4 regions of the Ferrimonas lipolytica genome follow, and region 4 is predicted to be linked to each of the others. Evidence: predicted binding sites of a transcription regulator. Region 4 holds the regulator's gene; each other region holds the start of a gene.
What was found. The regulator sigma-54, encoded in region 4, starts transcription at its own class of promoters, with help from an activator protein. The targets are predictions, from matches to a motif close to GTTGGCACGNNNNTNGNNT.
Positions count from the first base shown of each region.

Region 1 (7,354 bases), 1.4 Mb from region 4:
CACAGCGCAGCCAAATTGAATGGTGACGCGGCTAACAACAGCCAAGTGGCAAAACCAAGTTGGGGACCACTAAGTGTCAGCGCCGATCAGCTGACCATGGGACGGGAGCTGCAGCAGGCATTAGGAGAGCAGCTCAAGTTTCAGATAGACCAAAAGTTTCGCGGTGCTCAGCTTCGCCTCGACCCACCGGATTTGGGCAAGATTGATCTTAACGTACAGCTTGACGGTAACCGCATGAGTGTTGTGGTTACCGCGGTTAACCCTCTGGTTAAAGATGCATTGATGCAGCAGCTCGACCGGATTCGAACCGATCTCGAGCTCCACTTCGATGGTGCAATTGATGTATCGGTCAATGATCAACCACATTCGCAGCAACAACACAGCGCTGATGAGCTAATTGAGTCTGAGCCGGTAACCGTTGCCTCATATCATGACGACGACATGTCGAATACTGATCCACAAACCAGCTCTGATCTGGATGTAACCGCATGATGAAAATAGATAAAAAATGGCTTCCATTGTTAGCTCTAGTCGTTGCTCTAGTGGGCTCTGGTGGCTTTTGGTGGTTTGCCAATGGGTCGGCCACCACCGAACAGCATGAACTGGTTAAAAAACAAAAGTATTTCAAGGTAAAAAAGATAGTTTTGTCGTTACCTAGCGATCGCTATCTGTTGATCGAGTTCTCGCTCAAGATGACGGAGTATCAGGAGGACACCAGCCAGTTGATCGAAGACTTTTCGCCGGTGATTCGTAACGCCACCATTTTGGTGATGGGACGAAAGCCGATCGAGGAGCTCATTGATTCTAGCTACCTTAAGGCGCATCAGGACAGTATCCATGGGCACATTGCTCAACAGTTTGCTGACAATGGCATCGATATTGTTATTGACGACGTCCTGATCACTAAGCTGGTTGTTCAGTAGGAAATTACGATGTTTTCTGGTGCCCATGATTACAGTGCGAATACTACGAGTTCAGCCATTAATGAACAGGCCGTACTGCAGCAATATCTGCCGCTTGTTAAACGGACTGCGTCGAAGTTAGCTTGCCATTGTGACGGCGTATTAGATCGTGATGATTTAGAACAGCTCGGCTTAATGGCATTGCTGGATATTGTCAGGCGTTATCCTGGTGAAATAGATAATAACTTCGCAGCCGTTGCCTCCAAGCGCGTTAGAGGAGCGATGTTGGATGAGTTCCGTCGGTTGGATTGGCGCAGCCGTCAGGTTCGTCAAAGTGCACATCAGTATAATGATGCCCAGCGGGAACTAACCAAAAAGCTCGTGCGGCAGCCGAGCCAGCAGGAGATTGCTGATCATCTGGGGCTGTCACTTACCGAGGTGCATCAAAGTTGTTTGGATAGTCACGCGGATGTGCTTAGCAGTTTGGATGAGTTGCTGGAAAACCATGAACCGAGCCAAGGTGACGATGACCATAATGAACAGCAGGAAATGTTAGTACATGGGCTCAGTAAGTTAAATCAACGACAACAACTATTGATGTCACTTTACTATCAGCACGAATTAAACCTCAAAGAGATAGCTTTGGTATTAAAGGTGACTGAGGCAAGGGTATGCCAATTACATAAAGCTGCGGTAATCGCGTTGCGCAAAGTGATTTTAGAATTAAAACAATAAACGTTTAAGGAAGTTGCGTAGTGTTTAAAATATTGTTTTTTATAATGCTTAATATCGCCGTTTTTGGTGGATTTATGCTTGCTGGTGGTAACTTGTCGACAATTTGGCAACCAGCGGAGTTTGTCATTATTATTGGTGCGGCAATTAGTGCGTTGTTGATAAGTGTACCAATGGCGGTTATTAAAACAACAGGTCAGCAGATTAAAGCGCTGTGGAGCAAGGAGCAAGAAGACCCAGACTTTTATAAAGAATTAATCTGTTTAACTTATGAGCTATTTAATCAACTAAGGCTGAAAGGCTTCAAGGTTTTAGATGAACATATCGATGAACCTGAGACTAGCGAATTGTTCAGTAAATATCCAGCCGTATTAAAGCAGCCACAAATTTTACAGTTTCTAGCTGATAATTTGCGCATTCAGTCGATGGCAAAGATATCGCCGCACGATCTGGCTCACTTAATGGATGAAGAGATTGAACAACAAGAGGCGGATATGATGAGGCCCTCTGAAGTGTTGTTTAAGATCGGTGAAGCTTGTCCTGGTTTCGGTATTATGGCCGCGGTAATGGGGATCATTATCGCCATGGGATTTTTAGATGGTGCGCTATCGATGATCGGGGTCAAGGTTGGTGCAGCCTTGGTCGGTACATTTGTCGGCATCTATCTATGTTACGCATTATTGCATCCTATTTCATCGGCCCTTGAACACATGGTCCAGATGCGTATCGCACGTTATAAGGCGTTGGCAAAGATGATCACTTACTTTGCTAAAGACAAGCCGCCGCTGCTAGCAGTGGATGCAGGTCGCCGCCAAATTCAGACTGAAAACCGTCCTAGTTTTATTGAGATGGAACAATGGTTAGTCGCGCCGTCTGAGACTCCGGTAAATGAGTAAAGAGCAACCGGTGGTGTTTACCAAGAAACACAAACGACATAAACCGCATGGGGGCGGTTGGAAAGTCGCCTTTGCTGATTTGATGTTAGCGTTAATGGCATTTTTCCTGTTGCTGTGGATTCTTGAGGCGTCAAGTGTTGAAGAGCGGCAAACGGTGGTGAACAATCTGCGAACCGGGGTACCGATTGAAGCGGAGAATATTTACCAAAGTGCTAACCTATCGATGATAGATTTTGGTGAGAGCGGCGGCAAAGAGCGCGGTGATACAGGCTTCTTTTCTAACGGCAATGGTCAAACTGAAGGTCTCGGAACTAACAATGAGGTTGCCAATAGTAGTGCTACTGAGAAGGTTGAGGTTAGCGAAACTGCGGCCGATTCAACCGAGCAGGTTGAGTTAATAAAGCAGACCCTGTCGCAACAGTTTGGTGAAGGCAAAGTAGCCGACCATGTTCGCTTTGAGTCAAGAGAGGACGGCTTACGGATTGTGCTGAGTGATAACGTCGAGCAATTGATGTTTCGCCGAGGCAGCGACCAAATTGAGCCATTCTTTCAAGATCTATTGCTGACGCTAGCGGAATTATTGGTCCCGTATGCGCAGCCAATGTTGGTTTCTGGTCATACTGACTCATCTAAGTTTAGCAATGGTGATGGCAACTGGGCGTTGTCGACCAATCGAGCTCTGCAAGCACGGCGTGCATTGCAGCTTGGTGGGGTGCCCAGCTCTCAGTTCCTACATGTAGCTGGTTATGCCGACATCATTCCGTTAGACGAAAAACACCCAAAAGCGATCGCTAATCGCAGAATTGAACTGTTCTTATTGAATAACGATGCCGCTCAAGGAATTATAAAACGACAGCGAAGACTTGGCTCTAATTCTAACTTTACAATACCTGATAAATACTCCCAGAAAGGTTAATGAAACGCTAATGGGTAAATGGATTTATTGAAGTGCCATGGAGGCCCAAAATGGAAAGTATAAAATCTAGAAAAGCAGATCGTTTACAAAAATTATTCTTAACAACAATTATTGTCAGTTATGTTGTTGGTTGCTGTTGGGGCGCATTTGCTCCATCACTTGATTTTGAAACGGAACTGCTGTTTGCAATCAGCCTGATATCCATTTTTCTGATATTGACTAAATTGGTGTATATTCGAGCAAGACGAGATGGTGATAATTACATTCGGCTTCCAATTCTTGTTTCTGCTATAATGACGATAATTTTAATTCAATATCGGTTTATATTTATTGCGTAGTCGCCCCATCGCAATAAAAGTGACCTAGGATGAGGAAGTTACCTATGGGAAATGAAAGTTTGGTGATTGATGACTTGGTCGACAACACGATCTCATCAACCGCTGCAACGTCAAATAGTTTTTTTCAAAGTCTCCCGGTTGATGTAACGCTTGAAGTTTCCAGCACTGAAATGACCTTGAGTGAATTGTCTAAACTTGGCCATGGTGATGTGGTGCAGCTGCAAGCACGAGCAGGCGACCCCATTAATATTAAGGTCAATGGTCAGCTACTGGGTCGAGGCGAAGTCGTCGACGTAGATGGGCGTTACGGTGTCCGTATGCTGGAAGTGTTTGCCAAGAATTAAAATTTGGTTTCAACTACACCAAAATCGATAACATATGCGCTAATCACTTTACCGCTTCGACTGTTTTTCACTTTAATTACTTGGCCCTGATTGGCCGAACTAAGTGCAACCCCTTTTGTCGTAGCGGTAAAGCCGCCTTGTTTGGCACTAATTACTACCTCTTGTCCCTTCGAAACCATCCATGCATCAGCGATAACCATCGCTTTGATGGCAGAGTTTGCCGCAATTCTCCGAGTCGCTCGGTGGCCAATGATCTGCTGTTTATCAAGCACCAACCTATCACTGCGGTCGTCAACCCACTGCTGTTTCGGTTGAATGTCTGTGGCGCTGATTATCTGGTTGCGAGGTAATTCATGCTGGGTCATCCACACCTGAACCTTAGCCTGATAGGTCACACGTACTCGTCTTTCCCATAAAGGTTGGTCACAGCTGAGATTGACACGATGGGTACCCAGCGGAGTGCCGGTTAACGGTTTGGCCAAGCGCAGTGAGCCACTGCAGCTAGGCAACGGTGCTGTTCTGCGGCCAAACTGCAGTCGAGTCTCTCCCCATACCCCTTGCTGTTGGGTTTTCCAATCTAGTAGTTGTTGATCAAACTGCTGTTTAAGCCAGCTTTCTGCGCTTGCTGCTGATGCGGAAGGAGCAACCAAAAGTAGCGCTGCAACGGAAATAAAACTTCCTTTCCTTTCCCCAGTGAACCCTCTAAGTAACTGTAAAATCATTAGTTTATATATTGGCACGATGGTTGCTTATGTCGGTGCGGGCAGACTTAGCCTCAACTAATTAGCGCACACGGTACTTGGAGAGTCGATGGCAATCAACTTTGAATCAGCCTTAGGTTTACACGCTCAAGCTTTAGACGTACGGGTTGAACGAACCAAAATCCTCGCGGCGAACATCGCTAACGCTGAAACCCCAGGGTATCAAGCGCGTGATATCGACTTTAAGTCTGAGTTGGCCGCGTTTGAAAGCGGTATGGATGTAAGTAGGAACTACGACATGATGTTTCGTATTCCGGCGCAACTCGCTGCGGACGGCAACACGGTGGAGATAGGCCAAGAGCAGGCGCGTTTTGCGCAAAATAGCATGGACTTTGAAACCAGTTTGACCTTTTTAAATATGAAAATTAGCGGGCTTCGATCCGCAATTAAGGGGGAGTAATCCAGTGTCTTTCGCCAATATTTACGATATTGCCGGGTCGTCGATGGCTGCCCAGACAACACGCCTAAATACCATTGCCAGTAATCTCGCCAACGTCGACTCGGCTGCGGCCAGTGCCGAAGAGGCTTATAAATCGATCAAGCCTATCTTTGAGGCGGTTTACCACGGTACTGGTGTAGATGCCAATCCTGCCGCTAGCGTCGCTGTGACAAACTTAACGACCACGCTTGATAACGCGGATATGCGTTTTGAGCCAAACCACCCATTAGCTGATGCCGATGGCTACGTCGCTTATTCCAATGTTGATCCCATTGTTGAAGTGGCAGATATGATGTCGGCAACTCAAAACTTTGAAGCCAGTGTCAATGTGATGAACCGTGCCCGTTCAATGCAGCAATCGCTACTGAACTTAGGGACCTAGTGATGGAAGTGACCAGCACAAGTAGCTCATCTAGCTCATCCAACGAGTTAACTGCGATCAGTGGAAATGGTACCCAAGACGATCTGACCAACCAGTTTTTAGTACTGATGCTGGCGGAGCTTGAGCATCAAGACCCGACCGATCCTATTGATTCGACCGAATACGTGACGCAGCTTGCTCAGTTCTCTCAAGTTGAAAGTTTGGAGAATATTCGTGCCAACCAGAACACCCAAATGGTGTTGATGGAAAATGCCAGCATTGTTCAATCTTCGTCACTTATTGGCAAAGATGCATACGTGCCGAGCAACCAGTTTACGGTTGATGATAACGACGTCATGTACGGTAAAGCCTACCTTGAGCACGCCACCGAAACGACCTCAATCGATGTTAAGAATGATCAGGGCGAAGTGGTCAAGACCATTCAGTTGGGCCCGCAAGAAGAGGGTGATCTGGAGTACCGAATCGACCCGGTTGAGCTGGGCTTAGCCCACGGAGATTACACCATTGAGGTTGCCGCAATGGCTGATGATGAGGTGACTAACCCACAAACCTTCTTAGCCGGCGAAATCGAGCGTATTCACTTTATCAGTGCCTCTGGGGTAATGATGGCTCAAATGAATAATGGCCTAGGCACGGTATCGGTGCTGGATATCTCTGAGGTTGCTGAAGGGGCACTCGATGAACTTGATGCCGATCCGATCGAACAGCAAGCGGCGCTCGCATATCAATAACAACCCTAGCGTTAACCAATAATAATTAATTAGGAATCGACAAATATGTCTACTCAAATTGCCATGAGCGGCTTGCGAGCCACCAACCAAGAACTGGCAGTGATCTCAAACAACATCGCTAACTCCTCTACTGTCGGCTATCGAACTGCGCGGGCGGAATACTCATCGGTATACACCGGTGGCAACCCAGGCGGCGTATCGATGGGCGGTTCTTCGCAAGATTTCTCGATGGGGGGAAGCCTTAACTACACCGGCCGGGAACTCGATATGGCAATCGAAGGCAATGGTTTCTTTATGGTGCAAGGCAGCGACGGCACCATGATGTACAGCCGAGCGGGCATGTATGGTCAAGATGCGGAAGGTAATATTGTTGACCCTTACGGCAACACCCTGCAGGGTTACCCAGTAACCGCTGGTGGTGATATCAGTACTGGTCAGGTAACCGATCTCACCGTTGACAGCAGTGCCTCTGCAGCCAAAGAAACCAGCAGCGTGGAGATGGTAACTAACCTAGATTCTCGTAGTGAGGTACCGACAACCCCGTTCGACCCTAGCGATATCAACAGCTATAACAGCTCTAACACTGTTAATGTGTATGACTCCCTCGGTAACGAGCATGCGTTTACCCAGTATTACGTAAAAACGGGCGCGAACACCTGGGAAGTTCACTATGAAGTGGATGGTGTTGATTACACGCCAACCCCGCCTGATGAATTAAACTTCGATAGTAACGGCGCGCTGATCGCCCCAAGTGGCACGGGCAGCTTAACCATCCCTGCAAGCGATCTTGACGGTGCTGGTGAGATGACTATCGATGTGGATTGGGCCAGCAGTACCCAGTATGGCAGTGACTACAATAACTCCAGTATTCAGCAAGATGGTTATGCACCGGGTGAGCTTACTGGGATTCGTA
Region 1 covers NZ_CP051180.1:1,671,716-1,679,069, reverse strand. Annotated here, with positions in the region: gene HER31_RS07860 (flagellar hook-length control protein FliK) at 1-492, shown strand, start outside; gene HER31_RS07855 (flagellar basal body-associated FliL family protein) at 489-923, shown strand; gene fliA (RNA polymerase sigma factor FliA) at 933-1,637, shown strand; gene motA (flagellar motor stator protein MotA) at 1,658-2,530, shown strand; gene HER31_RS07840 (flagellar motor protein MotB) at 2,523-3,446, shown strand; gene HER31_RS07835 (hypothetical protein) at 3,497-3,784, shown strand; gene HER31_RS07830 (FliM/FliN family flagellar motor switch protein) at 3,829-4,128, shown strand; gene flgA (flagellar basal body P-ring formation chaperone FlgA) at 4,125-4,778, opposite strand; gene flgB (flagellar basal body rod protein FlgB) at 4,939-5,289, shown strand; gene flgC (flagellar basal body rod protein FlgC) at 5,294-5,710, shown strand; gene HER31_RS07810 (flagellar hook assembly protein FlgD) at 5,713-6,441, shown strand; gene flgE (flagellar hook protein FlgE) at 6,487-7,354, shown strand, end outside.
Region 1: the regulator sigma-54 is predicted to act here: its motif matches at 4,861-4,879, upstream of flgB (flagellar basal body rod protein FlgB).

Region 2 (7,354 bases), 560 kb from region 4:
GCAGCAGAAGATTACTTCTTAGCTAGACGGTTATCGCGCTTACGCTCGTTTTCAGTCAGTAGCTTCTTACGAATACGGATGTTTTCTGGGGTAACTTCAACCAATTCATCGTTATCGATGAATTCCAGTGCTTGTTCCAGAGTCATCTTAAGCGCTGGGGTCAGAGTCTGAGCTTCGTCAGTACCGGAAGCACGTACGTTGGTCAGCTGCTTGCCTTTCAGGGCGTTTACAGTCAGATCGTTATCACGGCTGTGAATACCAATGATCATGCCTTCGTATACTTCGGTACCGTGACCGATCATCATACGGCCGCGCTCTTGCAGGTTGAAGATGGCGTTAGTCAGTGCTTTACCAGTTGCGTTAGCAATCAGTACACCGTTCATACGTTGGCCAATTTCACCGCCCTTGTGAGGGCCGTACTGCAGGAATGAGTGGTAGATCAGGCCAGAACCAGAGGTCAAAGTCATGAACTCAGTCTGGAAGCCAATCAGGCCACGAGAAGGCATGATGAAGTCCATACGAATACGGCCTTTACCATCTGGAGCCATATCGGTCAGTTCAGCTTTACGCAGACCCATTTTCTCCATGATGGAACCCTGATGCTGCTCTTCAACATCGATGGTTACGGTTTCGTACGGTTCTTCAACCTGACCATCCACTTCACGCATGATTACTTCTGGGCGAGATACCGCCAGTTCGAAGCCTTCACGACGCATGTTTTCAATCAAGATACCTAGGTGTAGTTCACCACGGCCAGATACTTTGAACTGATCTGGGTTAGCGGTTTCTTCAACGCGCAGAGCAACGTTGTGCACCAGTTCTTTTTGCAGACGCTCAAGGATGTTACGGGAAGTAACGTACTTGCCTTCTTGGCCACAGAAAGGAGAGGTGTTTACCTGGAAAGTCATGGTTACGGTTGGCTCGTCAACAGACAGGGCCGGCAACGCTTCGACTTCGCTTGGGCAGCAAATGGTGTCAGAGATCTTCAGCTCGCCCAGACCGGTGATAGCGATGATGTCGCCCGCTTCCGCTTCTGGCACTTCGTGACGCTCTAGGCCCATGTAGCCCATTACCTTGCCAACTTTACCGTTGCGCAGGTTACCGCCAGCACATTCGATGGTTACTTGCTGGTTTACCGCAACTTTACCACGAGATACACGGCCAACACCGATCACGCCCAAGTAAGAGTTGTAGTCCAACTGAGAAACCTGCATCTGGAAAGAACCCTCTGGGTCACCAGCTGGTGCTTCTACTTCATCAACGATGGTTTGGAACAACGCCGTCATGTCTTCTGCGGTTTCGCCTTCTTCAACAGAAGCCCAACCGTTCAGCGCAGAAGCGTAAACTACTTTAAAATCCAACTGTTCGTCGGTCGCACCCAGGTTGTCAAACAGGTCAAATACCTGATCCATAACCCACTCAGGACGAGCACCAGGCTTATCAATCTTGTTGATAACTACGATTGGCTTCAGACCCTGCGCAAACGCTTTTTGGGTCACGAAACGAGTCTGTGGCATTGGGCCTTCTTGGGCATCAACCAACAGCAGTACGGAGTCAACCATAGACAGTACGCGTTCTACTTCGCCACCGAAGTCAGCGTGTCCAGGGGTGTCAACGATGTTGATGCGGTAGTCATTCCACTTAATGGCGGTGTTCTTCGCCAAAATGGTAATGCCACGCTCTTTCTCGATGTCGTTGGAGTCCATTACTCGCTCATCTAGATCGACGCGTGCGTCTAGGGTGCCAGACTGGGACAGAAGTTTATCAACCAGGGTTGTTTTGCCGTGGTCAACGTGGGCGATGATCGCCACGTTACGTAGGTTTTGGATGCTCAAAGTGCTCTCTCCGGGCAAAGGGGTAAGAAACGCTAGACCCAGTTTAGGTCATCACGCCGAGACAACCCCTTCGTGGGGTAACCATAATTTAACCAATACAAAACTCCCTTATCGTTGACGAAATAGGACGAAAACAATAAAGGATCAAGATTGGCAGGCTATTTTGGGCGGCAAGTGTAAAGGAATAGGGGCGAAACTGCGACATTTAACCGCCAATTGACGATTATTTTTTAATCGGTCACAGTGATAGACTTATTTACGGAGCGAGTTTGCTCCGTCTTTACCCCTTTTTAACGTCGCATCGATATCGTTGCACCATAAAAGCCACAAGCACCAACTTGGTGCAACAGCAGTTAAAACCAGCACCATATTAGTGCGAATGGATTTTTAATTACATCAGGGATAGAGGCAAACAGATAAAAATCAACAACTTAACTTTTTGGCACGGTAATCGCTTTAACGTGTTCAACAAGTTGGTTTGCCAAAAGAATTATGCCATTGGAGGCACTAAGTATGTCTGTCGAAAACGTCTTGCAACTCATTGAAGAAAACGAAGTGAAATTTGTGGATCTGCGCTTCACCGATACCAAAGGTAAAGAGCAGCACGTGTCTATCCCGACCAACCAGATCGACGCTGACTTCTTTGAAGAAGGTAAAATGTTCGATGGTTCCTCTATCCAAGGTTGGAAAGGCATCAACGAGTCCGACATGATTCTAATGCCTGACGCGACAACTGCAGTGCTTTGTCCTTTCACTGACGAAGCAACCCTAAACGTACGTTGTGACATCATCGAGCCAGCCACCATGGAAGGTTACGACCGTGACCCGCGCTCTATCGCTAAGCGTGCTAAAGCATTCATGCAGTCTACCGGCATTGCTGACGACGTATTCTTCGGTCCTGAGCCAGAGTTCTTCCTATTTGATGACGTGAAGTACAAGACCGACATGTCAGGCTCTATGTACAAAATTGACGCTGAAGAAGCAGCTTGGAACTCCGACAAGGATTACGAAGGCGGTAACAAAGGTCACCGTCCTGGTGTTAAAGGCGGCTACTTCCCAGTATCACCTGTAGACTCCTCACAAGACATCCGTTCAGCCATGTGTCTAGTACTAGAAGAGATGGGGCAAGTTGTTGAAGCGCACCACCACGAAGTAGCGACAGCTGGTCAGAACGAGATTGCCACCCAATTTAACAGCATTGTTGAAAAAGCTGATGAGATTCAGGTGATGAAGTACGTTATCCATAACGTTGCTCATGTATACGGTAAGTCTGCCACCTTTATGCCTAAGCCAGTAGTTGGTGATAACGGCTCGGGCATGCACTGTCACCAATCACTAAGCAAAGATGGCGTAAACCTGTTTGCTGGCGATAAGTACGGCGGCCTGTCTGAAACAGCCTTGTTCTACATTGGTGGTATCATCAAGCACGCTCGAGCTATCAACGCTTTTGCTAACGCTTCTACTAACTCCTACAAGCGTTTGGTTCCTGGATTTGAAGCTCCAGTAATGCTGGCTTACTCTGCCCGTAACCGCTCTGCCTCTATCCGCATCCCAGTGGTACCAAGCCCGAAAGGCCGTCGTATTGAGGTGCGCTTCCCAGATCCAACCGCTAACCCATACTTGGCATTCTCGGCTATGTTGATGGCAGGCCTAGACGGTATCCAGAACAAGATCCACCCAGGCGAAGCGATGGACAAGGATCTGTACGACTTGCCGGCAGAAGAAGCAGCTGAGATCCCAACCGTAGCGTCAAGCTTCGAACAAGCGCTGGATTGCTTGGATGCTGACCGTGAGTTCCTGACCGCCGGTGGCGTATTCTCTAATGACTTTATCGATTCTTACATCGAGCTGAAGAGCGCTGAGATTGAGCGCTTGAACATGACCACTCACCCGGTTGAGTTCGAGATGTACTACAGCGTTTAATGACGCTGTAAGAGAGGTTAGGCTTCGCGGGTAATCAAATAACAATAATAGCCCGCAACGCCATAACAGAAACCCACTCCATTGCGAGTGGGTTTTTTTTAACCACTAAAACCTCTACACTAAAAGCTGACTAACTATCGGAGTTTACGAATGAAACTGCGGGTTCTAATGCTTTTACTACTGGCACTTCCTGCCAGTGCAGAGATCTATAAGTGGGTCGATGCTGATGGCAAGATTCACTACGGTGACAAGCCAGTCGCTGGGGCGGAAAAGGTAGTACCAAAAGAGCCGATGACCGCAACGTTATCGCGTGCCCCGACTACACCAACTCAAACACAGCAACCGCAAACTTCTCCTGCGCAACAACGTATCTCCTACAAGGTCAAATTCACCGCACCAGATAACAACGCCACCGTGCGTAACAACAACGGTCAAGTGCCCGTCAGCATCTTTCTCAAACCAGAGCTGGCCAGTAATCATAGATTGCAGCTGTTCTTGGATGGATCAGTTATACGTACCCTCGGCGGTGGCGGCAATTTTGTCCTAGATGACATTGACCGCGGTGAACACCAACTGCAAGTTAAGGTAATTGATAAAAGCGGCAAAATACTTGCATATAGTTCTAAACGAACCCTGTTTATGCACCGCCAATCACTGCTGATGCCTAGCGGCAGTAAGCCTATAGTGAAAATCCCACATAATTAGTGTGGCCGCCATTGCACCATTTGGGTGCAATGGCTATGGTGGGGCAATAAGCCTTTGGAAGGAACCACCATGGATCTGGCCGTCGCAATTACTGACAATCTATCTACTGCGGTATTAGTGCTCGATGCTAACCGCACCGTAGAGTACGCCAATAGCGCCGCCGAGCAGCTGTTGGCACTCGGCCAGCGTCGCATGCAAGGGTGTGCGATCACCGATCTCTATCAGCACCTTTCGGTCGAGCATTCAACACTAATGGCGGCTTTAACCGGCGACCAAAGCCAAACCCTCTATGCACTTTCTCTAGCCACCCTTGATGGCCGACACCACACCATCGATCTCAGCTTCAGCCCGTTGCCCGATGGCAATACCATCATCGAAGCACGCTCCATCGATCAGCAACATCGCATCAGCCAAGAGCTACAGCAGTATGCGCAACACCATGCAGCCCAGTTGTTAGTTCGAGGCCTAGCCCACGAAATCAAAAACCCTCTTGGCGGTTTACGCGGTGCGGCTCAGTTACTGCAGATGGAGTTGGAAGGGAACGAGCTGCAGGAGTTTACCGGCATCATCATCGAACAGGCCGATCGGCTGCGAAACTTGGTCGATCGCTTATTAGGGCCACAGTATCCAGGGCAATGGCAGAGCACCAACGTTCACCGTTTGCTCGAGTCCAGCAGTCAATTATGTATCTTAGAAGGTGAAGGTAGTATTGAGGTGGAACGAGATTACGATCCCTCCATCCCCGACTTTCTGATGGATGCCGAGCAGCTCGAACAGGCGATCCTCAATATTATGCGCAATGGCTGCCAAGCCATGCACAATCGTGGCACCTTAACCGTACGAACCCGCAGCAAAGGGGCAATGACCATCGCCGGAACTCGCCATCGCCAGATCGTTGCGGTCACGATTGCCGACACCGGCCCGGGGATCTCCTCGGAAGTGCGTGACACCCTTTTCTACCCGATGGTAACCGATAAGGCCGATGGCAGCGGTTTAGGGCTATCGATCGCACAAAACATTGTTAGCCAACATCAGGGCCGGATTGACGTCGAAAGCTGGCCAGGTCATACCGAATTCACCATCTACCTTCCACTGCGATCAACCAAGGAGCACGTATGAGCGAACAAGTCTGGATCCTTGATGATGACAGTTCCATCCGTTGGGTATTGGAACGAGCGCTAAAACGCGCAGAGATTAGCAGTGCCAGTTTTGCCGCCGCCGACTCCTTAGCCGAGGCCTTGCTTACCGATCAACCCCAGGTGATCATATCCGATATCCGCATGCCAGGAACCGATGGCTTAACCCTGTTGTCGCGGATTAAGCAGACCCAGCCCGACCTACCAGTGATCATCATGACCGCCCATTCTGATCTGGACAGTGCGGTTGGTGCCTATCAGGCTGGGGCCTTTGAGTACCTGCCCAAACCGTTTGATATCGACGAGGCGATCGCATTGATCCGCCGTGCCATAGAACACAGTATCGCCCGCCAACCAACCAAACGTGTTAAGCACACCCCACTGCCAGAGATTATTGGTGAAGCGCCGGCAATGCAGGAGGTGTTCCGCGCTATCGGTCGACTCGCTCGCTCCTCCATCAGTGTGTTGATTAATGGTCAATCTGGTACCGGTAAAGAGTTGGTCGCCAGTGCCCTGCACAAACACAGCCCCCGCGCCGATCACCCCTTTGTGGCGTTAAATATGGCTGCAATTCCAAAAGATTTGATTGAGTCAGAGTTGTTTGGTCACGAAAAAGGGGCCTTTACCGGTGCTGGTGGTCAGCGGACTGGCCGCTTCGAACAAGCCAACGGCGGCACCCTATTCTTGGATGAGATTGGGGATATGCCATTGGATGTGCAAACACGATTGTTGCGGGTACTGTCCGACGGTCAGTTCTATCGGGTTGGCGGCCATTCACCAGTAAAAGTAGATGTGCGTATCGTTGCTGCGACCCACCAGAATTTAGAGAGTCGAGTTAAAGACGGTCAGTTCCGTGAGGATCTGTTTCACCGCCTCAACGTGATTCGTATCCAGCTACCGGCTCTGAATGAACGGCGGGAAGATATCCCCGCGCTCGCCCACCACTTCTTACGTGGCGCTGCCAAAGAGTTAGGTGGCGAGCCAAAACAACTTAGTGCTGAAGCACTGCAACAGCTGAAGCTATTTGCGTGGCCGGGCAATGTCCGTCAACTCGAAAACGCCTGCCGCTGGATGACGGTAATGGCCTCCGGACAAGAGATCCTAGTTCAAGATCTGCCACCAGAGATCCACACCAAAGCCACGTCGGGCTTTCATGGTGAGCAATTGGACTGGACCGAAGAGCTGGCAAACTGGATGGACTCGACCTTGGCCAATGGTGATTCCAACCTACTCAAGCAAGCACTGCCAGCATTCGAACGCACCATGCTCACAGTTGCGTTGCGCCATAGCGGAGGCCATAAACAAGATGCCGCCAAGCTGTTGGGGTGGGGACGAAATACGCTAACGCGCAAACTGAAAGAGTTAGATGTAAAAGCCTGACATTTTTATTCCATTAACCTGCATAAAAAGTCATTCGTCAGGTGCCAGCAAATGCACCATAAACAGCCCTTAGCAAAATGCTGTTTATGGTGAGAACTGCTGAAATAAATTACTGCATTTGCTCACGAAAAGAACCATTGGACAAAATGACCCAAAGTTATCGACCCAAGCTAGGCAAATTAGGATACAAAGATTCGGATAAACACAATTATCCATAAACCCCCGCTAAACCAACAACAACCTCGTAAGTTACGCGCACTAAAGCCAAAAAGTCCCAACGAAGCGTTTATTAAGCAGCCAAATGCAACGCAATGGCCACTTTTGCAACACATTAATTTAACGAGCGCATTGTTGTTTGAATCAGAATTCTGATCG
Region 2 covers NZ_CP051180.1:3,586,977-3,594,330, reverse strand. Annotated here, with positions in the region: gene typA (translational GTPase TypA) at 12-1,835, opposite strand; gene glnA (glutamate--ammonia ligase) at 2,349-3,758, shown strand; gene HER31_RS16245 (DUF4124 domain-containing protein) at 3,909-4,463, shown strand; gene glnL (nitrogen regulation protein NR(II)) at 4,533-5,582, shown strand; gene glnG (nitrogen regulation protein NR(I)) at 5,579-6,979, shown strand.
Region 2: the regulator sigma-54 is predicted to act here: its motif matches at 2,274-2,292, upstream of glnA (glutamate--ammonia ligase).

Region 3 (7,354 bases), 1.9 Mb from region 4:
GGTTCTGAGTGACTTCAGCACGACTTAGCGAAGTAACATCATCATAGCGATTGAAGCAAACTTGTTCGTTGCCGCTAACCCTAATGACCACCGACTGAAGTACACGTCGTTCACCGCGGTGAATTGCGACTATCTCACCTGCTGCAGGGGCGGTGAAGCATACCCCAGGGGTTTTCTTATCGGCGAATAGAGGCTGCCCTTTAGCTACCTTGTCGCCAACCTCGACTAACATTGATGGTTTTAAGCCAACATAGTCTTCACCTAACAGGGCAACATGCTGAGGCTGTAGTCGACCGTCAATTATCGCTTTCGGTGTCCCAGCAATCGGGACATCAAGCCCTTTGGTTATCGTTATAATGTGGTTTGAAGAGTTCGTCATCGAAACACCAACCGCTAAAAATTTAAGTAAGAGAATGATAGAACTTCATTTGCTCAGGTTCTATTTGAAATGTCACACTTTGGTGTTCAAAATCGACACTTTTATAACAGTATAGTAATAGGAATGCATGAAGGTGGGCATGAATTGAAACTTTTTATGTATATTTTTTCTTTTGCAATCATGAGCTTGTAATGTACTGCGTTCGGTTTTTTTTGCATTTCATATGCTGTTAATTTTCATTTTGTGTAGTTTTTTTACTAACATGGCTAGAGTGGTTTGCAGTTCAACTTAGCCCCAAATTTTAGAAATGCTGTTTATTTGAACAATAATTGAGAGGTGAAAGTGATTTTAATCACTGGTGCCAGCAGCGGGCTGGGGGCGCAGATTGCGCAACGGTATGCACAGCAAGGTAAATCATTACTGTTAAGCGGGCGTGATCAACAACGATTACAGCAGGTTAAAGACAATTGCTTAGGAAAGGCAGCTACCCACGTGACCGACTTGGCTGAGGCAAAGTCGGTGTCAACCCTGTTTGACGCTTTACCACAACCGCCAGAGCTGATTATCCACTGCGCAGGCAGCGGTTACTTCGGCCCATTAACTGAGCAGCAACCGCAACAGATTGTGGCGTTGATCAACAACAACTTGCTATCGGCCACATTAGTGTTGCAGCAAGCGGTTAAGCGTTATCAGGATCAAGCGGTGACGGTTGTGGTGGTTATGTCAACTGCTGCCCAGGTAGCAAAAGCCGGTGAAAGCAGCTATTGCGCTGTTAAGTGGGGCGTACGGGGTTTAGTTGAGTCGTTGCGGTTAGAGCTGAAATATAAGCCAATGAAATTGGTGGCGGTATACCCAGGCGGTATGGCAACCGAATTTTGGCAAACCAGTGGTAAAGACATAGATCTGTCAAATTTTATGAGCGCTGCTGAAGCGGCACAGATGCTGGTTGATGCACTGCAACACAGTGCTCGTGGCTTCGTTTCTGATATCACCATTAACCGCACAGAATAAACTTCACGCTGCTAACCTAAACTAACAGTGGGCAGTCTAAATAGTCCTCGACTACGCTAATAATTTGAATGAGATACAGGTTAATGATAGCCAAGGAGGGTAGATCATGATGAGCCTTGAACAACAAAGTGTCCCAACAGCTAATAACCCAGATGAGGCTCAGTTACAGCGACAACAACTGCTAACTCTCTATCAAGTATCGCCCGACAAAGTGGTTGAGGCGGTTGCCTCTACTGATAAAGCGCGCACATTGTTGGTGGATTTCGATGAAACCCTATGGCTGCGTAATTCGACCGAGACCTTTCTCGCCAACATCAAACCTGCATTTTTGTTGGCGATCGTTGTTCAATTCCTAAATCTGTTGAAGCCTTGGCGTTGGCGCAGTGGCTCCGACTCCGAGCATTACCGCGAAGTGATGCGGCTTAAAGTGATCTTGTTTTTGATGCCTTGGGCTAAGGGGCAATGGTTGCAAGCGGCAGCTTCCCTTGGACCTAAATACGTCAATCAGGATCTGTTGGGAGCCTTACGCCAATCGGGTAATACTAACATTCATGTTGTTTCTTTCGGCTTTAGTTTCATCATTGAACCTCTTCTGGCAGCGATTGATCCCAACTTTAAGTTAACCATGTCGTCCACCTTTGATAATGCAGTTGATTTGCGCCAGCGTGGTAAAGCGCAAACCGTTGTTGATCAGCTCGGACGAGAGGCAGTTGAAGAGAGCGTCTGTATTACCGACAGCTTGCTCGACCAAGATCTGTTGCAAATGGCGAAAGTAGGTTTGCTCTGTCAGTGGCCAGCAGCCAAAAGTGAACTGGCAGGGTTGTCACCAATGTTGCCGTTTGTATTCACAAAGAAAGTAAACCGACCAACCGAGAAGTACTTTACTAGGGTGGTGCTTGGACACGACTATTTGGCGCTGTTTTTGGCATTGGTGCTGGTTAGTAGCCAACCACTGCTGTGCGCAATCAGCTTGTTGTTATTTGTGATGGCCTTCTTTGCTATATACGAAACCGGTTACTACGAGAACGATCGACTTGGACAGCTGTTGGAGGCTAAGCCGCGAGTATCGAAACAGTTCATTAAACTGGGCCACCATTTTAATCCACGCTTTGCATGGCTTTGTGGCGCCTTAATCGCGCTGACTGCGGCGTGGTTGGCCAGTTACGGTGCCAGTTGGCTACCACAATACTTTGAACTGGATGGTGGCGCTGCCGTTGCTGCCATATGGTTGGTGTTTATGGTATTTATGGTCGGAGTTCGGGCGGTGTTTTACGCTTTCAACCGCACTCCAGTGAAGGGGCGGATTGTGCCCATGCTGCTGCTGCAAGTTGCCCGCAATTGTGGCTACTTCATTATCTTTCCCGTAGCGGAGGCCGGTGCCTTGTTTTGCTTGGCGTGGGCGTTGGGTAAATGGTTCCCCTATATGATTTATCGATTCGGTGGTTCCAATATTGGCTACCCTAATCACTTGGTGACTGGGCTGTTGATGCTGTCGATGGTAGTAATGGTAGGAGCGAGCCACGTTGACGGTTTTGCGCTGTTCTTTAATTGGCCTGCCGCGGTGGTCGTGCTGTATGTGTTAATTCGTGCAGGCAAGGATTTGTGGTCATTCCGCAGTCAACTTAAGCCGATGCAACCAATTGCTGGGCGTGAGTTGTAACGGTTTATCTAGTGAGCAATAGCAAACGGCAACTCAGGTTAGTTGCCGTTGTTATTCCCGTTAATACTGCTTTGTTCGGTTTACTCTATTGGGTTGCATACCAAGTCACATCCCTACATAGCACCTAAAACGCTAATGAATGCCAGTGTAATTCCGACCGCGATTACGCACAACAGCGCCCGTAATGGTTGCCACTTTTTATGGCTTACCACACTGCCAACTGCGTTATCCCAGCGAGTGGTTTCGTGTTTTTTAAGATCAAAGTAAGCAAATATTCGAGCGACGAAATTTGCCACTGGCAACGCCAATGCTTCGCCTTTTAGCAGTAGGTGAAAGCCACGCTGTAGTGCTTGGGTAAAGCTTAAGTTGTCACCCTGATGACTGGTTACTGTTATGCCAAACAGCGCCTTAGCCGGTGTGCTTTTAAAAGTACTAAGACACAAGGCTTCCACTGGTAACCACAACAGATACAGGACCACTCCAGCAACAATGGGGTTGCTGAGGCTATTGATAAAGTCATCGGTTAATACCGGTGCGAACCACGCCATTATTAAGACCAACAGAAACAGCAGCAGTGGCGCTAATAACAGGATATCCACGGTGCGCGCGAATAGGCGCCGCCACGGGTGCAGTGCCGCTGTTTTGGCTTGAATGTTCGCTGTTGGGTCAACGACAGTTTGCGCAGAATGCTCCGCCTGCACCGTGTTAATCACAGCAGTACCACAGTGGTTACAGAACTTTGCTGACGCGGGTAGGGCGACGCCACATTGATGACAAAACATGGGGTGTAATTACTCTCAGTAATTTATCCGCTTACCGCTTGCTTTAGCTGGCTGGCAGGTTTAAATGCGGCCACGGTACGTAATGGGATCTGAATTTCAGCACCAGTTTGTGGGTTACGGCCACTTCTTGGCAAGTGATGACGGATCTCAAATACCCCAAGCTTGGGTAAATAAACGGTTTCACCCTCGTGTAAGGCTTTACATATCACCGCTTCCAGTTGGGTTAGAGTGGCTTTGCACGTGGTTTGTGGCAGATCAGACAGTTGCGCCATGCGCTTAATCAATTGAGTGCGATTCATTCGGGGTTCCGCGCAAAAAGGCGGTGTTATACCCCAATGGTTTCGGGCTTGCGAGAGCGGGCGACTCAACCGGATAAAATCCATACTAAATTGGCCGAATTACAGGCAAAAAAACGGCACCAAAGAATTAGTGGTGCCGCGTAATAACCAACAAGGTCTAGTTTGGGAAGGACAAGCTTCGAGCTTCATACTAGAGTGGTTCGGCCAAGGAAAGTGTGAACTGGCGCAACCTTGACGGAAACGTTTCAGGCGTTTCTTCACTAAATTTCAATAGATTGTACTGGTTAACCCGAGTTGCTTTCAGCAGTGAGAATAATCTGCTTTTAAAATCGTCAAGTTGCGACGAGTAGGGTTAGAAAAGCCCCGTGTCAATTGCTAGCGCAGAGTAAATTACCCAGCTAGTTACCCGCTTTAAAAATCACCATTTTGGTTAATTCTTTTTCAACCTTAAATCGGTAAACAAAAAGCGATCATGCTGGGTTGGTACAAGGATTGCTGTAATTCAGTAAACCGAAGTGGAGGTTGATCATATATGGATACAACAGTCCCGCCAATATTGGTGGTTACCGATCTCGATGGCTCCCTATTGGATCACCATAATTACAGCTTTATCGCGGCTAGCTCTGCCTTGCTGCGACTAAGTGAACTCGATATCCCGGTTATTTGTAACACCAGTAAGACTGAGGCGGAGCTGATGCCGCTGCGCCAGGCTTTGCACAACACTCACCCTTTTGTTGTCGAAAATGGCAGCGCCGTGCATTGGCCATTGGGCTATTTCCCCGCAATCTCCGGCCATAAACGGGTGTTTGGTGTAACGCGCCAGCAAGTGATGCAGTGTATTGACGCCGTTCGCTCATTGTTCTCCCCGCCACTAGAGGGGTTTAGTGATTGGAGTGCTCTCCAGTTGATTGCGCATACGGGCCTAAAAGAGGAGGAAGCGACGCAAGCGCTCAAGCGCAATTACTCCGAACCTCTGTTGTGGCAGCAAGGCGAGCAGGGTCTCATGCAGTTTAAAAAGCTGATGGAGGCACGAGACTTGCAACTCCTCCAAGGTGGACGCTTTGTGCATGTGCTTGGTCGCTGCGACAAGGGCCAAAGCCTCGAATGGTTACGTCACGCCTATCAACAAAAGTGGGGGCAAACACCAATCATTATCGCCTTAGGTGACGGCCAGAACGACGTGGCCATGCTGGAACAAGCTGATTGGCCAGTGGTAATTCGCTCGCCCCAAAATGATGCACCGCAGCTATCTGAAGCTGCACAAAAGCGGTGCATCTACACCGTTGAGTACGGCCCAATTGGATGGAACAACGCCATTCTGACCATCTTACAACGCTTGGGTATTTAACGTCGTCACAACAATAACTGAAGGATGAACAGCATGGGTGATTTCTATCAAAACGGTATTATTACCACACTCCATAATCTCTCTTGTCGTAGTGCGGCGGAGATGGAAGATGAGTTGGTAAAGTTTTCGAAAACACGGCCAATGAGTTTGGTACTACCGAGCTTATACAGTGAACTGCAGGGGCCAGCGTTAGAGAAGATCGTTACCGAGCTGCAACAGGTTCCCTACCTCAACGACATTGTGATTGGTTTGGACCGCGCCAACTTGGATGAGTATAAGCATGCTTTAAAATATTTTGGGCGGCTGCCGCAATCGCATCGGGTACTTTGGAATGATGGCCCGCGCCTCAAGGCGATCGACAATATGCTCCAACAGCAGGGGCTTGCGCCAACTGAGTTGGGCAAGGGGCGTAATGTCTGGTATTGCCTAGGTTACGTGCTCGCAAAGGGCAAAGCGGAGTCGGTCGCCCTGCACGATTGCGATATCGTGACCTACGACCGTTCGATGCTGGCGCGATTGATCTACCCAGTAGCCAACCCTAGTTTTAACTATGAATTCTGTAAGGGTTACTACGCTCGTGTTGCCGATAATAAGCTTAATGGCCGGGTGACACGATTATTGGTTACACCGCTGCTGCGCTCACTTATGAAGGTATTGGGGCCGCAAGATTATCTCGATTATCTCGATAGCTTCCGCTATCCCCTTGCCGGTGAGTTTTCGTTTCGGATTGACGTGATTAATGATCTGCGGATTCCAAGCGATTGGGGCTTAGAGATTGGAGTGCTGTCAGAGATGAAGCGTAATTACGCCACCAACCGTCTGTGTCAGGTTGATGTTGCTGACTGTTATGACCACAAACACCAAGATCTGTCCGCCCACGATGATCAGGGCGGGTTGTCGAAAATGTCCATCGACATATCCAAAGCTATCTTTAGAAAGCTTGCTACTGACGGAGTGGTATTTACTTGTTCGACGTTTAGAACTATCAAAGCAACCTATTATCGAGTTGCGCTCGATTTTATTGAAACCTATCGAAATGATGCGGTGATTAATGGTCTAGATTTTGATGTGCACAAAGAGGAAAAGTCGGTCGAATTGTTTGCCCAAAATGTGTTGAAAGCAGGGCTACATTTTCTCGATAACCCGATGGATAAGCCATTTATCCCTAGCTGGAATCGAGTGCAGAGCGCGATTCCCGATATCTTTGAGCAGTTAAGCGAAGCGGTCGAAGCAGATCATAAAGAATTCCATCAGTTATAGGGTGTTGGGGTATGTCATCACAATTAAATGCTTATCAAGAGTGCCACCATCGAGTGATACAGCATCTACAGGCGATATACCCAGATCACAATCATGCGCTGTTGGCGGATAACCTGATTGAAGCGATGTGCCACGGTGGTGTTTGTGCAGTGCCTGAAGCCCGAACTAACAACTGGTCACAGCAAGATCTTATCTTAATTACCTATGGCAATAGCGTTGAGAAAGTAGGAGAGCCGCCGCTTCGTACTCTCAATACCTTTTTACAGCAGCATATGAGCTCAGTGATCTCTGGGGTACATATTCTGCCGTTCTTTCCCTATAGCTCTGATGATGGCTTCTCAGTGATTGATTACACCAACGTCAATCCTGAACTTGGCGATTGGCACGATATTGAAGCGATTGCAAAGCAGTTCGATCTGATGTCGGATTTGGTGATCAACCATTGCTCCAGTCAAAGTAAGTGGTTTACTCAATTTAAACAGGGGCTTGCTCCTGGCAAAGAGTATTTTGTAACGGTACCTGCGGATACCGATACCTCATTAGTGGTGCGGCCTCGCACCTCACCGCTACTGCAGGCGGTTGACACTCCGCAAGGGCAGCAGCATGTGTGGTGTA
Region 3 covers NZ_CP051180.1:792,357-799,710, forward strand. Annotated here, with positions in the region: gene HER31_RS03740 (Na(+)-translocating NADH-quinone reductase subunit A) at 1-379, opposite strand, end outside; gene HER31_RS03745 (SDR family NAD(P)-dependent oxidoreductase) at 722-1,390, shown strand; gene HER31_RS03750 (hypothetical protein) at 1,497-3,050, shown strand; gene HER31_RS03755 (RDD family protein) at 3,164-3,763, opposite strand; partial or broken gene HER31_RS18965 (zinc-ribbon domain-containing protein) at 3,770-3,832, opposite strand; gene HER31_RS03765 (HU family DNA-binding protein) at 3,856-4,215, opposite strand; gene HER31_RS03770 (HAD-IIB family hydrolase) at 4,664-5,479, shown strand; gene HER31_RS03775 (glycosyltransferase family protein) at 5,513-6,739, shown strand; gene HER31_RS03780 (sugar phosphorylase) at 6,751-7,354, shown strand, end outside.
Region 3: the regulator sigma-54 is predicted to act here: its motif matches at 4,611-4,629, upstream of HER31_RS03770 (HAD-IIB family hydrolase).

Region 4 (7,354 bases):
AGCTCGCAATTTAGGCATCGCTCCGATGATCATCGGTTTAACCATCGTATCGATGGGTTCCTCCGCTCCTGAAGCCATGGTGGCCGCCAGCGCAGCAATGGAGGGAAAACTCGATACGGCAGTCGGTAACGTGATTGGCTCTAACATTGCCAACATCACCCTGATCCTTGGTTTGTGCGCGCTATTGAAGCCACTCATCGTTGGCTCTTCCACTTTAGTGAAAGAGATGCCAATGATGATTATGGCAACCGTACTGGCCGGCTATCTGATGCACGATCTCACCCTGTCTCGTACCGACGGTATCCTTCTTGCCGCTGCCTTCATTGGCGTAATGGGCTTTTTGATTTTCAACGCCTTCCGCAACCGTGATGACCAACTCACGCAGCAAAGCAGTGATGACGTGCCCGATAATGTGCCGATGGGCAAAGCGGCACTGTGGTTGATTGTCGGTATGATTGTATTGCCAATCTCAGCTGATCTAATGGTCGATAACGCAGTTGGCATCGCCAAGCTGTTTGGCATGTCCGATCTGGTTATTGGTCTCACTATTATTGCTGTCGGTACCAGCTTACCCGAGCTTGCCGCTTGCGTAGCCGGATTGGCGAAAGGTGAAGATGATCTCGTTATTGGCAATGTAGTTGGCTCTAATCTATTCAATATCTTGGCAGTATTAGCAATTCCGACCTTTATCGCTCCCGGCGCCATTGATGCCGCTGCCGCTGGCCGTGATTTCTTCATTATGTTGGCGACCAGCTTGGCGCCACTTGCGATCCTAATACTGAAAAAGAACAAGACCATTGGCCGTATTGAAGGCGCGTTATTACTGGCTTGTTTTATTGCCTACCAAATCAGTTTATTTAGCCAATTAGCATAAGCTTGTGGAGTTAAGAGATGTCTGTACCAATGCAATGGCGCCGCTGGGGTCGTCAAGTAGTTGAGATAGAAGCGGATGCCGTTCGCAATGTCAGTAACTACATCGACGATCAGTTTGAAGCCGCGTGCGCCGCTATTATCGCCTGTAAAGGCAAAGTGATAGTTATGGGTATGGGCAAGTCTGGTCACATCGGTAACAAGATCGCGGCGACACTTGCCAGCACAGGTACACCAGCTTTCTTCGTACACCCTGGTGAAGCTAGCCATGGCGATCTTGGCATGTTGAGCAAGCAGGACATCGTTATTACTATCTCCAACTCTGGTGAAGCCCACGAGATCCTGACATTGATGCCGGTAATCAAACGGATGGGTTTGCCGATTATCGCGATGACCGGCAAACCCAACTCAACCTTGGCGGAGCTAGCACAACATCACCTGTGTATTGCCGTCGGCGAGGAGGCCTGCCCGCTGGGTTTAGCACCAACCTCTTCCACCACCGCCACCTTAGTCATGGGTGATGCCCTTGCGGTAGCACTGCTGCAGGCTCGGGATTTCACCGCCAATGACTTTGCCTTATCACATCCTGGCGGCGCGCTCGGACGGCGGCTGTTATTAAAGGTTGCTGACATCATGCACCGTGGTGAGCGTCTACCTATAGTTAATGAACAGGTGACCGTAAGTGAAGCACTGTTGGAGATCTCAGCCAAGGGGCTGGGAATGACTGCTGTAGTTGATAATAGTGGTGTTCTGACTGGGCTATTTACCGATGGCGACCTGCGCCGAGTTCTCGATGCCCGGGTTGATATTCACCAGACCACCATCGGTACGGTGATGACCCAAAAACCAATTACTATCGATTGCAACTTATTGGCTGCACAAGCACTCAAATTGATGGAAGATAACAATATTAACGGCTTAATCAGCGTCGACGGTGACGGTTGCCCTGCTGGCGCCCTCAACATGATGGATATGCTAAAGGCAGGAGTACTCTAATGGACGCAATCTTAACGTTGTATGGCGCAGTAAATGCCGACGTAATCGAGCGTGCTAGCAATATTAAACTGCTACTGTGTGACGTTGACGGTGTATTCTCCGACGGTCGTATCTACATCGGTAACGACGGTGAAGAACTGAAAGCGTTTCATACCCGCGACGGTTTTGGCATCAAGGCGGTTCAAAATGCCGGTATTGCGGTAGCAGTGATCACCGGTAGGCGCTCTGCTATTGTCGAAAAACGGATGACTAACCTTGGGGTGAAACACATCGTCCAAGGCTGCGAAGATAAGCTCACCGCGTTTGAACAGATTCGCTCTGAGCTCGGACTTGAAGCCGATCAATGCGCATACATTGGCGATGATCTAGTTGACCTGCCAGTAATGGAGAAGGTCGCTCTTGCGGTTGCCGTCCACGACGCTCATCCAGCATTGCTGCCTCAGGCACATTATCGCACTACTATTGGCGGCGGCTTTGGTGCCGTCCGTGAGCTGTGCGACCTTCTATTGCAAGCGCAAGGTAAACTGATGGATGCTAAGGGCATGTCAGTATGAAGCGTGAGCTGCTTGCTGGCTTGCTGCTACTCGCAATGGCTGGCGGCCTATATCTGCGCAACATTTCGATTGAGCCTCCGGTAGTGGATTCACTCTCTGAGAGTGAGCCCGATTACGTAGCTCGAGAAATGAAAACCCGCTCTTATGATGCCAATGGCCGCCTTAATGCCGAGATAGCTGCTGACACCATGTTCCACTATCAGCAAAAGCAGCTAACTGAATTTGAAAACCCCGTTTATCTGGTTTACCCAGAAGACGGCAACACCGTATGGAAAGTCAAAGCCAAGGTGGGTGAGCTGCGCGACAATCGCTTCCTAACGCTAGAACACAGCGTTATTGTTGAAGCTATTGAGCCGTATAAGCCAATCAGAACCATCCATACTGAACAGCTGAACCTGGACCTATCCACGATGGAGATGGAAACTGATCGACAGCTGCAGGCCTTTGGCGAGCAATTCCAAATGACTGGTCTCGGCCTTTGGGCTGATCTCAAGCAAAATCACATTATTTTGAAACAAAAGGTTAGTGCTACTTATGAAACTCAGTAAGCCACTCCTAATTGCGCTGGCGTTACTGGCGCCGCAAACACAGGCACTGCAAGCCGACTTTTTGCAAGCGGTTAGCGTCACCGCTGACCGTTCTGAAGGCGATCTCCAAAGTCGCACCCTAAGCTACATCGACAACGTAGTAGTTACCCAAGGTACATTGCGAATCGAAGCTGACAAGCTGACTCTCATTGCCACTGAAGACAAGTCCGAACAGATCTTTGTTGCCACTGGCAATCCAGCTACGTACGAACAAGTACAAGAAAATGGCATGAAGGCGGAAGCCAACGCATTAGAGATTCGCTATAGCGTAAGTAACCGCGAATTGATCCTCATTGGCGAAGCCCAGATGAGTCAAGAAGGCAGCGTTGTCAAAGGCTCACGTATTAGCTACAACGCCGAGCAACAGAAACTCAGTGCGGAAGGCTCCGACGAGAGCCAGATCACCACCATTTTTATGCCAGCACCGAAAACAACAACTCCAACGGAAAACCAACCGATAGTATTGCCAGCGCCAGAACTACAAGAACAACCTAAAAGCGAGCCTAAACCATGAAGCCAGTGGTTCTTGAAGCGCAGCAGTTAGCCAAGAGCTACAACGGTCGCCAAGTGGTTAAGAATGTCGGCCTTAAAGTTGAAAAGGGACAAATCGTAGGCTTATTAGGTCCAAACGGCGCAGGTAAAACCACCACCTTTTATATGGTGGTTGGCTTGGTCCAAAACGACCAAGGTAGCATTCATATCAATGGTGAAGAGATCACTTATCTGCCAATGCACAGTCGTGCTCGCAAAGGCATTGGTTATTTACCGCAAGAGTCGTCGATCTTCCGCAAGCTCACTGTTCATGACAACTTGATGGCGGTACTGCAGATCAGAAAAGAGCTCAGTAAAGAGCAACGTATAGAAAAACTGGAACAGCTGCTCGAAGAGTTTAATATTACTCACATACGTGACAGTTTAGGGATGGCTCTATCTGGTGGCGAACGTCGCCGTGTAGAAATAGCCCGAGCGCTAGCAGCAGATCCACAATTTATTTTATTGGATGAACCCTTTGCCGGTGTCGACCCGATCTCGGTTATCGACATTAAGAAGATCATCCAACACTTGAAACAACGCGGTCTCGGGGTGTTGATCACCGATCACAACGTCCGAGAAACCTTGGACGTATGTGAATACGCCTACATTGTCAGTCATGGTGAAATGATTGCTCAAGGGGCACCAGAAGCGGTATTGGAAGACCAATTAGTACGCTCTGTTTACTTGGGTGATCAATTCAGACTCTAGTGCCCCCTTCCATCGGGCAGTACAAGGATTAGGGCATTAAATGAAAACCTCGCTACAGCTAAAACTTGGACAACAGCTAACGATGACACCTCAGTTGCAGCAGGCTATCCGACTGCTGCAACTGTCGACGTTAGATCTGCAACAAGAGATCCAAGAAGCCCTCGACTCTAACCCGCTGTTGGAGCAGAGCGACGACGACTTCAATAACCAAGACCAAGAAGCATCTCCGGAAAGTCAGGACAGCCCAAGTGCTTCGGTGACCGAGCAAGCCGCGTTAGATACCAGCGAAGCCCTAAGCCAAACTGACTTAGGCGATAATTTACCCCTTGATAGCACCTGGGACGACGTTTACAGCGCAGCCCCTGCCGCTGCGGCCAGTGGTCCACGCGATGACGATGACAGCTATCAGGGCGAAACCAGTGACGATCTGCAAAGCCATCTACTTTGGCAAATGGGTCTCACCCCAATGAGCGATACCGACCAGGCCATCGCCACGACCCTTATCGATGCCATCGATGAATACGGCTATCTCACTATTCCCGTGGCTGATGTACTAACTGCTGTCGGCCGGGACGACATTGAATTAGATGAAGTCGAGGCGGTCCGCAAACGCATTCAACAATTTGATCCGGTCGGCTGTGTCAGCATCGACCTATCTGAATGCCTCAAGGTACAACTGTTGCAGCACAACGCTGACACCCCTTGGCGAGATCAGGCTATCAATCTCCTTGATGAACATATGGATCTGTTGGCCAATAGAGACTTTCGCACCCTGATAAGGCGTACTAAGCTCAGTGAAACTGAGCTTAAGGACACCATGGATCTGATTCAGTCACTGAACCCAAGACCAGGCGGGCAAATCGCAGCAACACCAAGTGAATACGTGATTCCTGATGTTTCAGTAAGTAAAAAACAGGGACGCTGGGTGGTTGAGCTCAATCCTAACGCCATGCCCAAGATTCGCATCAATCAACAGTACGCCGCCATCGGTAACGGCGCCCGCGGTAGCGGTGACGGTCAGTTCGTTCGCGGACATCTGCAGGAGGCTAAGTGGTTTATCAAAAGCCTTGAAAGCCGTAACGAAACACTGATGAAGGTTACCAACTGCATCGTGCAATTCCAGCAAGGGTTCCTCGAGTTCGGCGAAGAAGCCATGAAGCCAATGGTGCTCAATGATGTGGCCGAGGTGGTCGAGATGCACGAATCGACGATATCTCGAGTGACTACTCAAAAATATCTACATACCCCAAGAGGGATCTTTGAACTGAAGTACTTCTTCTCCAGCCATGTGAGCACTGACAGCGGCGGCGAAGCCTCTTCTACTGCTATCCGCGCGCTCATCAAAAAGCTCGTGGCGGCAGAGAATCCAAAGAAACCTCTTAGCGACAGTAAAATGGCTCAAATTCTGGCGGAACAAGGCATCCAAGTAGCCCGACGCACCGTGGCTAAATATCGCGAAGCCTTAACGATTCCACCATCAAACCAGCGCAAAATGCTGTAACGCGCACCTACGGAGGTAAGCTATGCAGATCAACTTAACCGGTCATCATGTTGATATAACAGACGCACTACGCAACTACATTAACGAAAAATTTGAACGTTTGGAGCGGCATTTCGACCACATCAACAACGTTCATGTAATACTGGAAGTGCAGAAATTACAACAGATTGCCGAAGCTAAGCTGCACTTAAACGGCGGTGAAGTGTTTGCTACCCACGAGCACGACAATATGTACGCAGCAATTGACGGGTTGGTCGATAAACTCGATCGACAGGTAATCAAACACAAAGAGAAAATTTCCCGGCACTAATGGAAATCAATGAACTACTGACACTCGAGCGCACCCTATGTGTCGACTCTGAGTTAAGCAAAAAACGGGCACTTGAGATGATCAGTGAATTGGCTGCCTCTCAGTGCCCTGAACTCCCCCAACACGAGTTGTTCGAGAGCCTTATGGCTCGGGAAAAAATGGGCAGTACGGGCATCGGAAAGGGCATCGCGCTTCCGCACGGTCGGCTGAACCGATTAGATAGGCCGCTGGCGGTGTTACTCAAAAGCGACTCTCCCATCGAATTTGATGCCGTCGATCAGAAGCCTGTTGATTTGTTATTTGCGTTGTTCGTACCGGAGCAACAACATCAAGAGTTTTTATCAATGCTCGCCACGGTGGCAGAGAAATTGAGCCAAAAAGAGCTTTGCCGAGCGATGCGCAAAGCCTCTGATAATCAACATCTGTATCAAGTGATCACTGCATGAAGCTAGTTATTCTTTCGGGGCGCTCTGGAGCCGGTAAAACCGTTGCCTTGCACGTATTAGAAGATCTTGGTTACTACTGCGTTGATAATCTGCCGATGCCATTGCTACTGCAACTGCTGCAAAGCCTCGAAAATCAGCGGGAATTAGTCGCGGTTAGTTTAGATATCCGTAACCTACCGGATCAGGAACTGGCGATAACCAAGCTGCGAGAACGGATCCCCGCCGGTATCGATGCGCAGATCTACTTCCTTGATGCCTCTGACGATACGCTAATGCGCCGTTACAGCGAGACTCGCCGTCGCCACCCATTGTCCAACGACGGCGCGCCGCTAGCAGAGGCTATTGGCCAAGAGCGAAGCTTACTGCAACCATTAGCCCAAGACGCCGATCATCTTATCAACACCGATAACCTCTCCGTCTACGACCTCGCCAACGAAGTCCGAACCTTGCTGCTCGGCGAAGCTCCAAACGAAATGATGGTGGTGTTTGAATCCTTTGGCTTTAAACATGGTATGCCACAACAAGCGGACTTTATGTTTGATGTACGCTTTCTTGCCAACCCGCACTGGGAACCAGAGCTAAGACCGTTTACCGGCAAAGACAAACCGGTTGCCGATTTTTTCTTACAGCACAGCAGTGTGACTCGATTTATCGATTCAACCGAACGTTTTATTCTGAACTGGTTGCCGATGCTAGAGCGTAATAATCGCGCCTACCTTACCATCGCCATAGGTTGTACCGGTGGTAAGCACCGCAGTGTTTATGTCGTCGAACAACTGACTCAACGCTTTAAGCTCCATCGCGATGGGATCTCAGTTCGTCACCGAGAGCTTGATGTCGATTGAGCA
Region 4 covers NZ_CP051180.1:3,027,337-3,034,690, forward strand. Annotated here, with positions in the region: gene HER31_RS13880 (calcium/sodium antiporter) at 1-874, shown strand, start outside; gene HER31_RS13885 (KpsF/GutQ family sugar-phosphate isomerase) at 892-1,866, shown strand; gene kdsC (3-deoxy-manno-octulosonate-8-phosphatase KdsC) at 1,866-2,420, shown strand; gene lptC (LPS export ABC transporter periplasmic protein LptC) at 2,417-2,968, shown strand; gene lptA (lipopolysaccharide transport periplasmic protein LptA) at 2,955-3,521, shown strand; gene lptB (LPS export ABC transporter ATP-binding protein) at 3,518-4,249, shown strand; gene HER31_RS13910 (RNA polymerase factor sigma-54) at 4,290-5,750, shown strand; gene hpf (ribosome hibernation promoting factor) at 5,773-6,060, shown strand; gene ptsN (PTS IIA-like nitrogen regulatory protein PtsN) at 6,060-6,506, shown strand; gene rapZ (RNase adapter RapZ) at 6,503-7,351, shown strand; gene HER31_RS13930 (HPr family phosphocarrier protein) at 7,341-7,354, shown strand, end outside.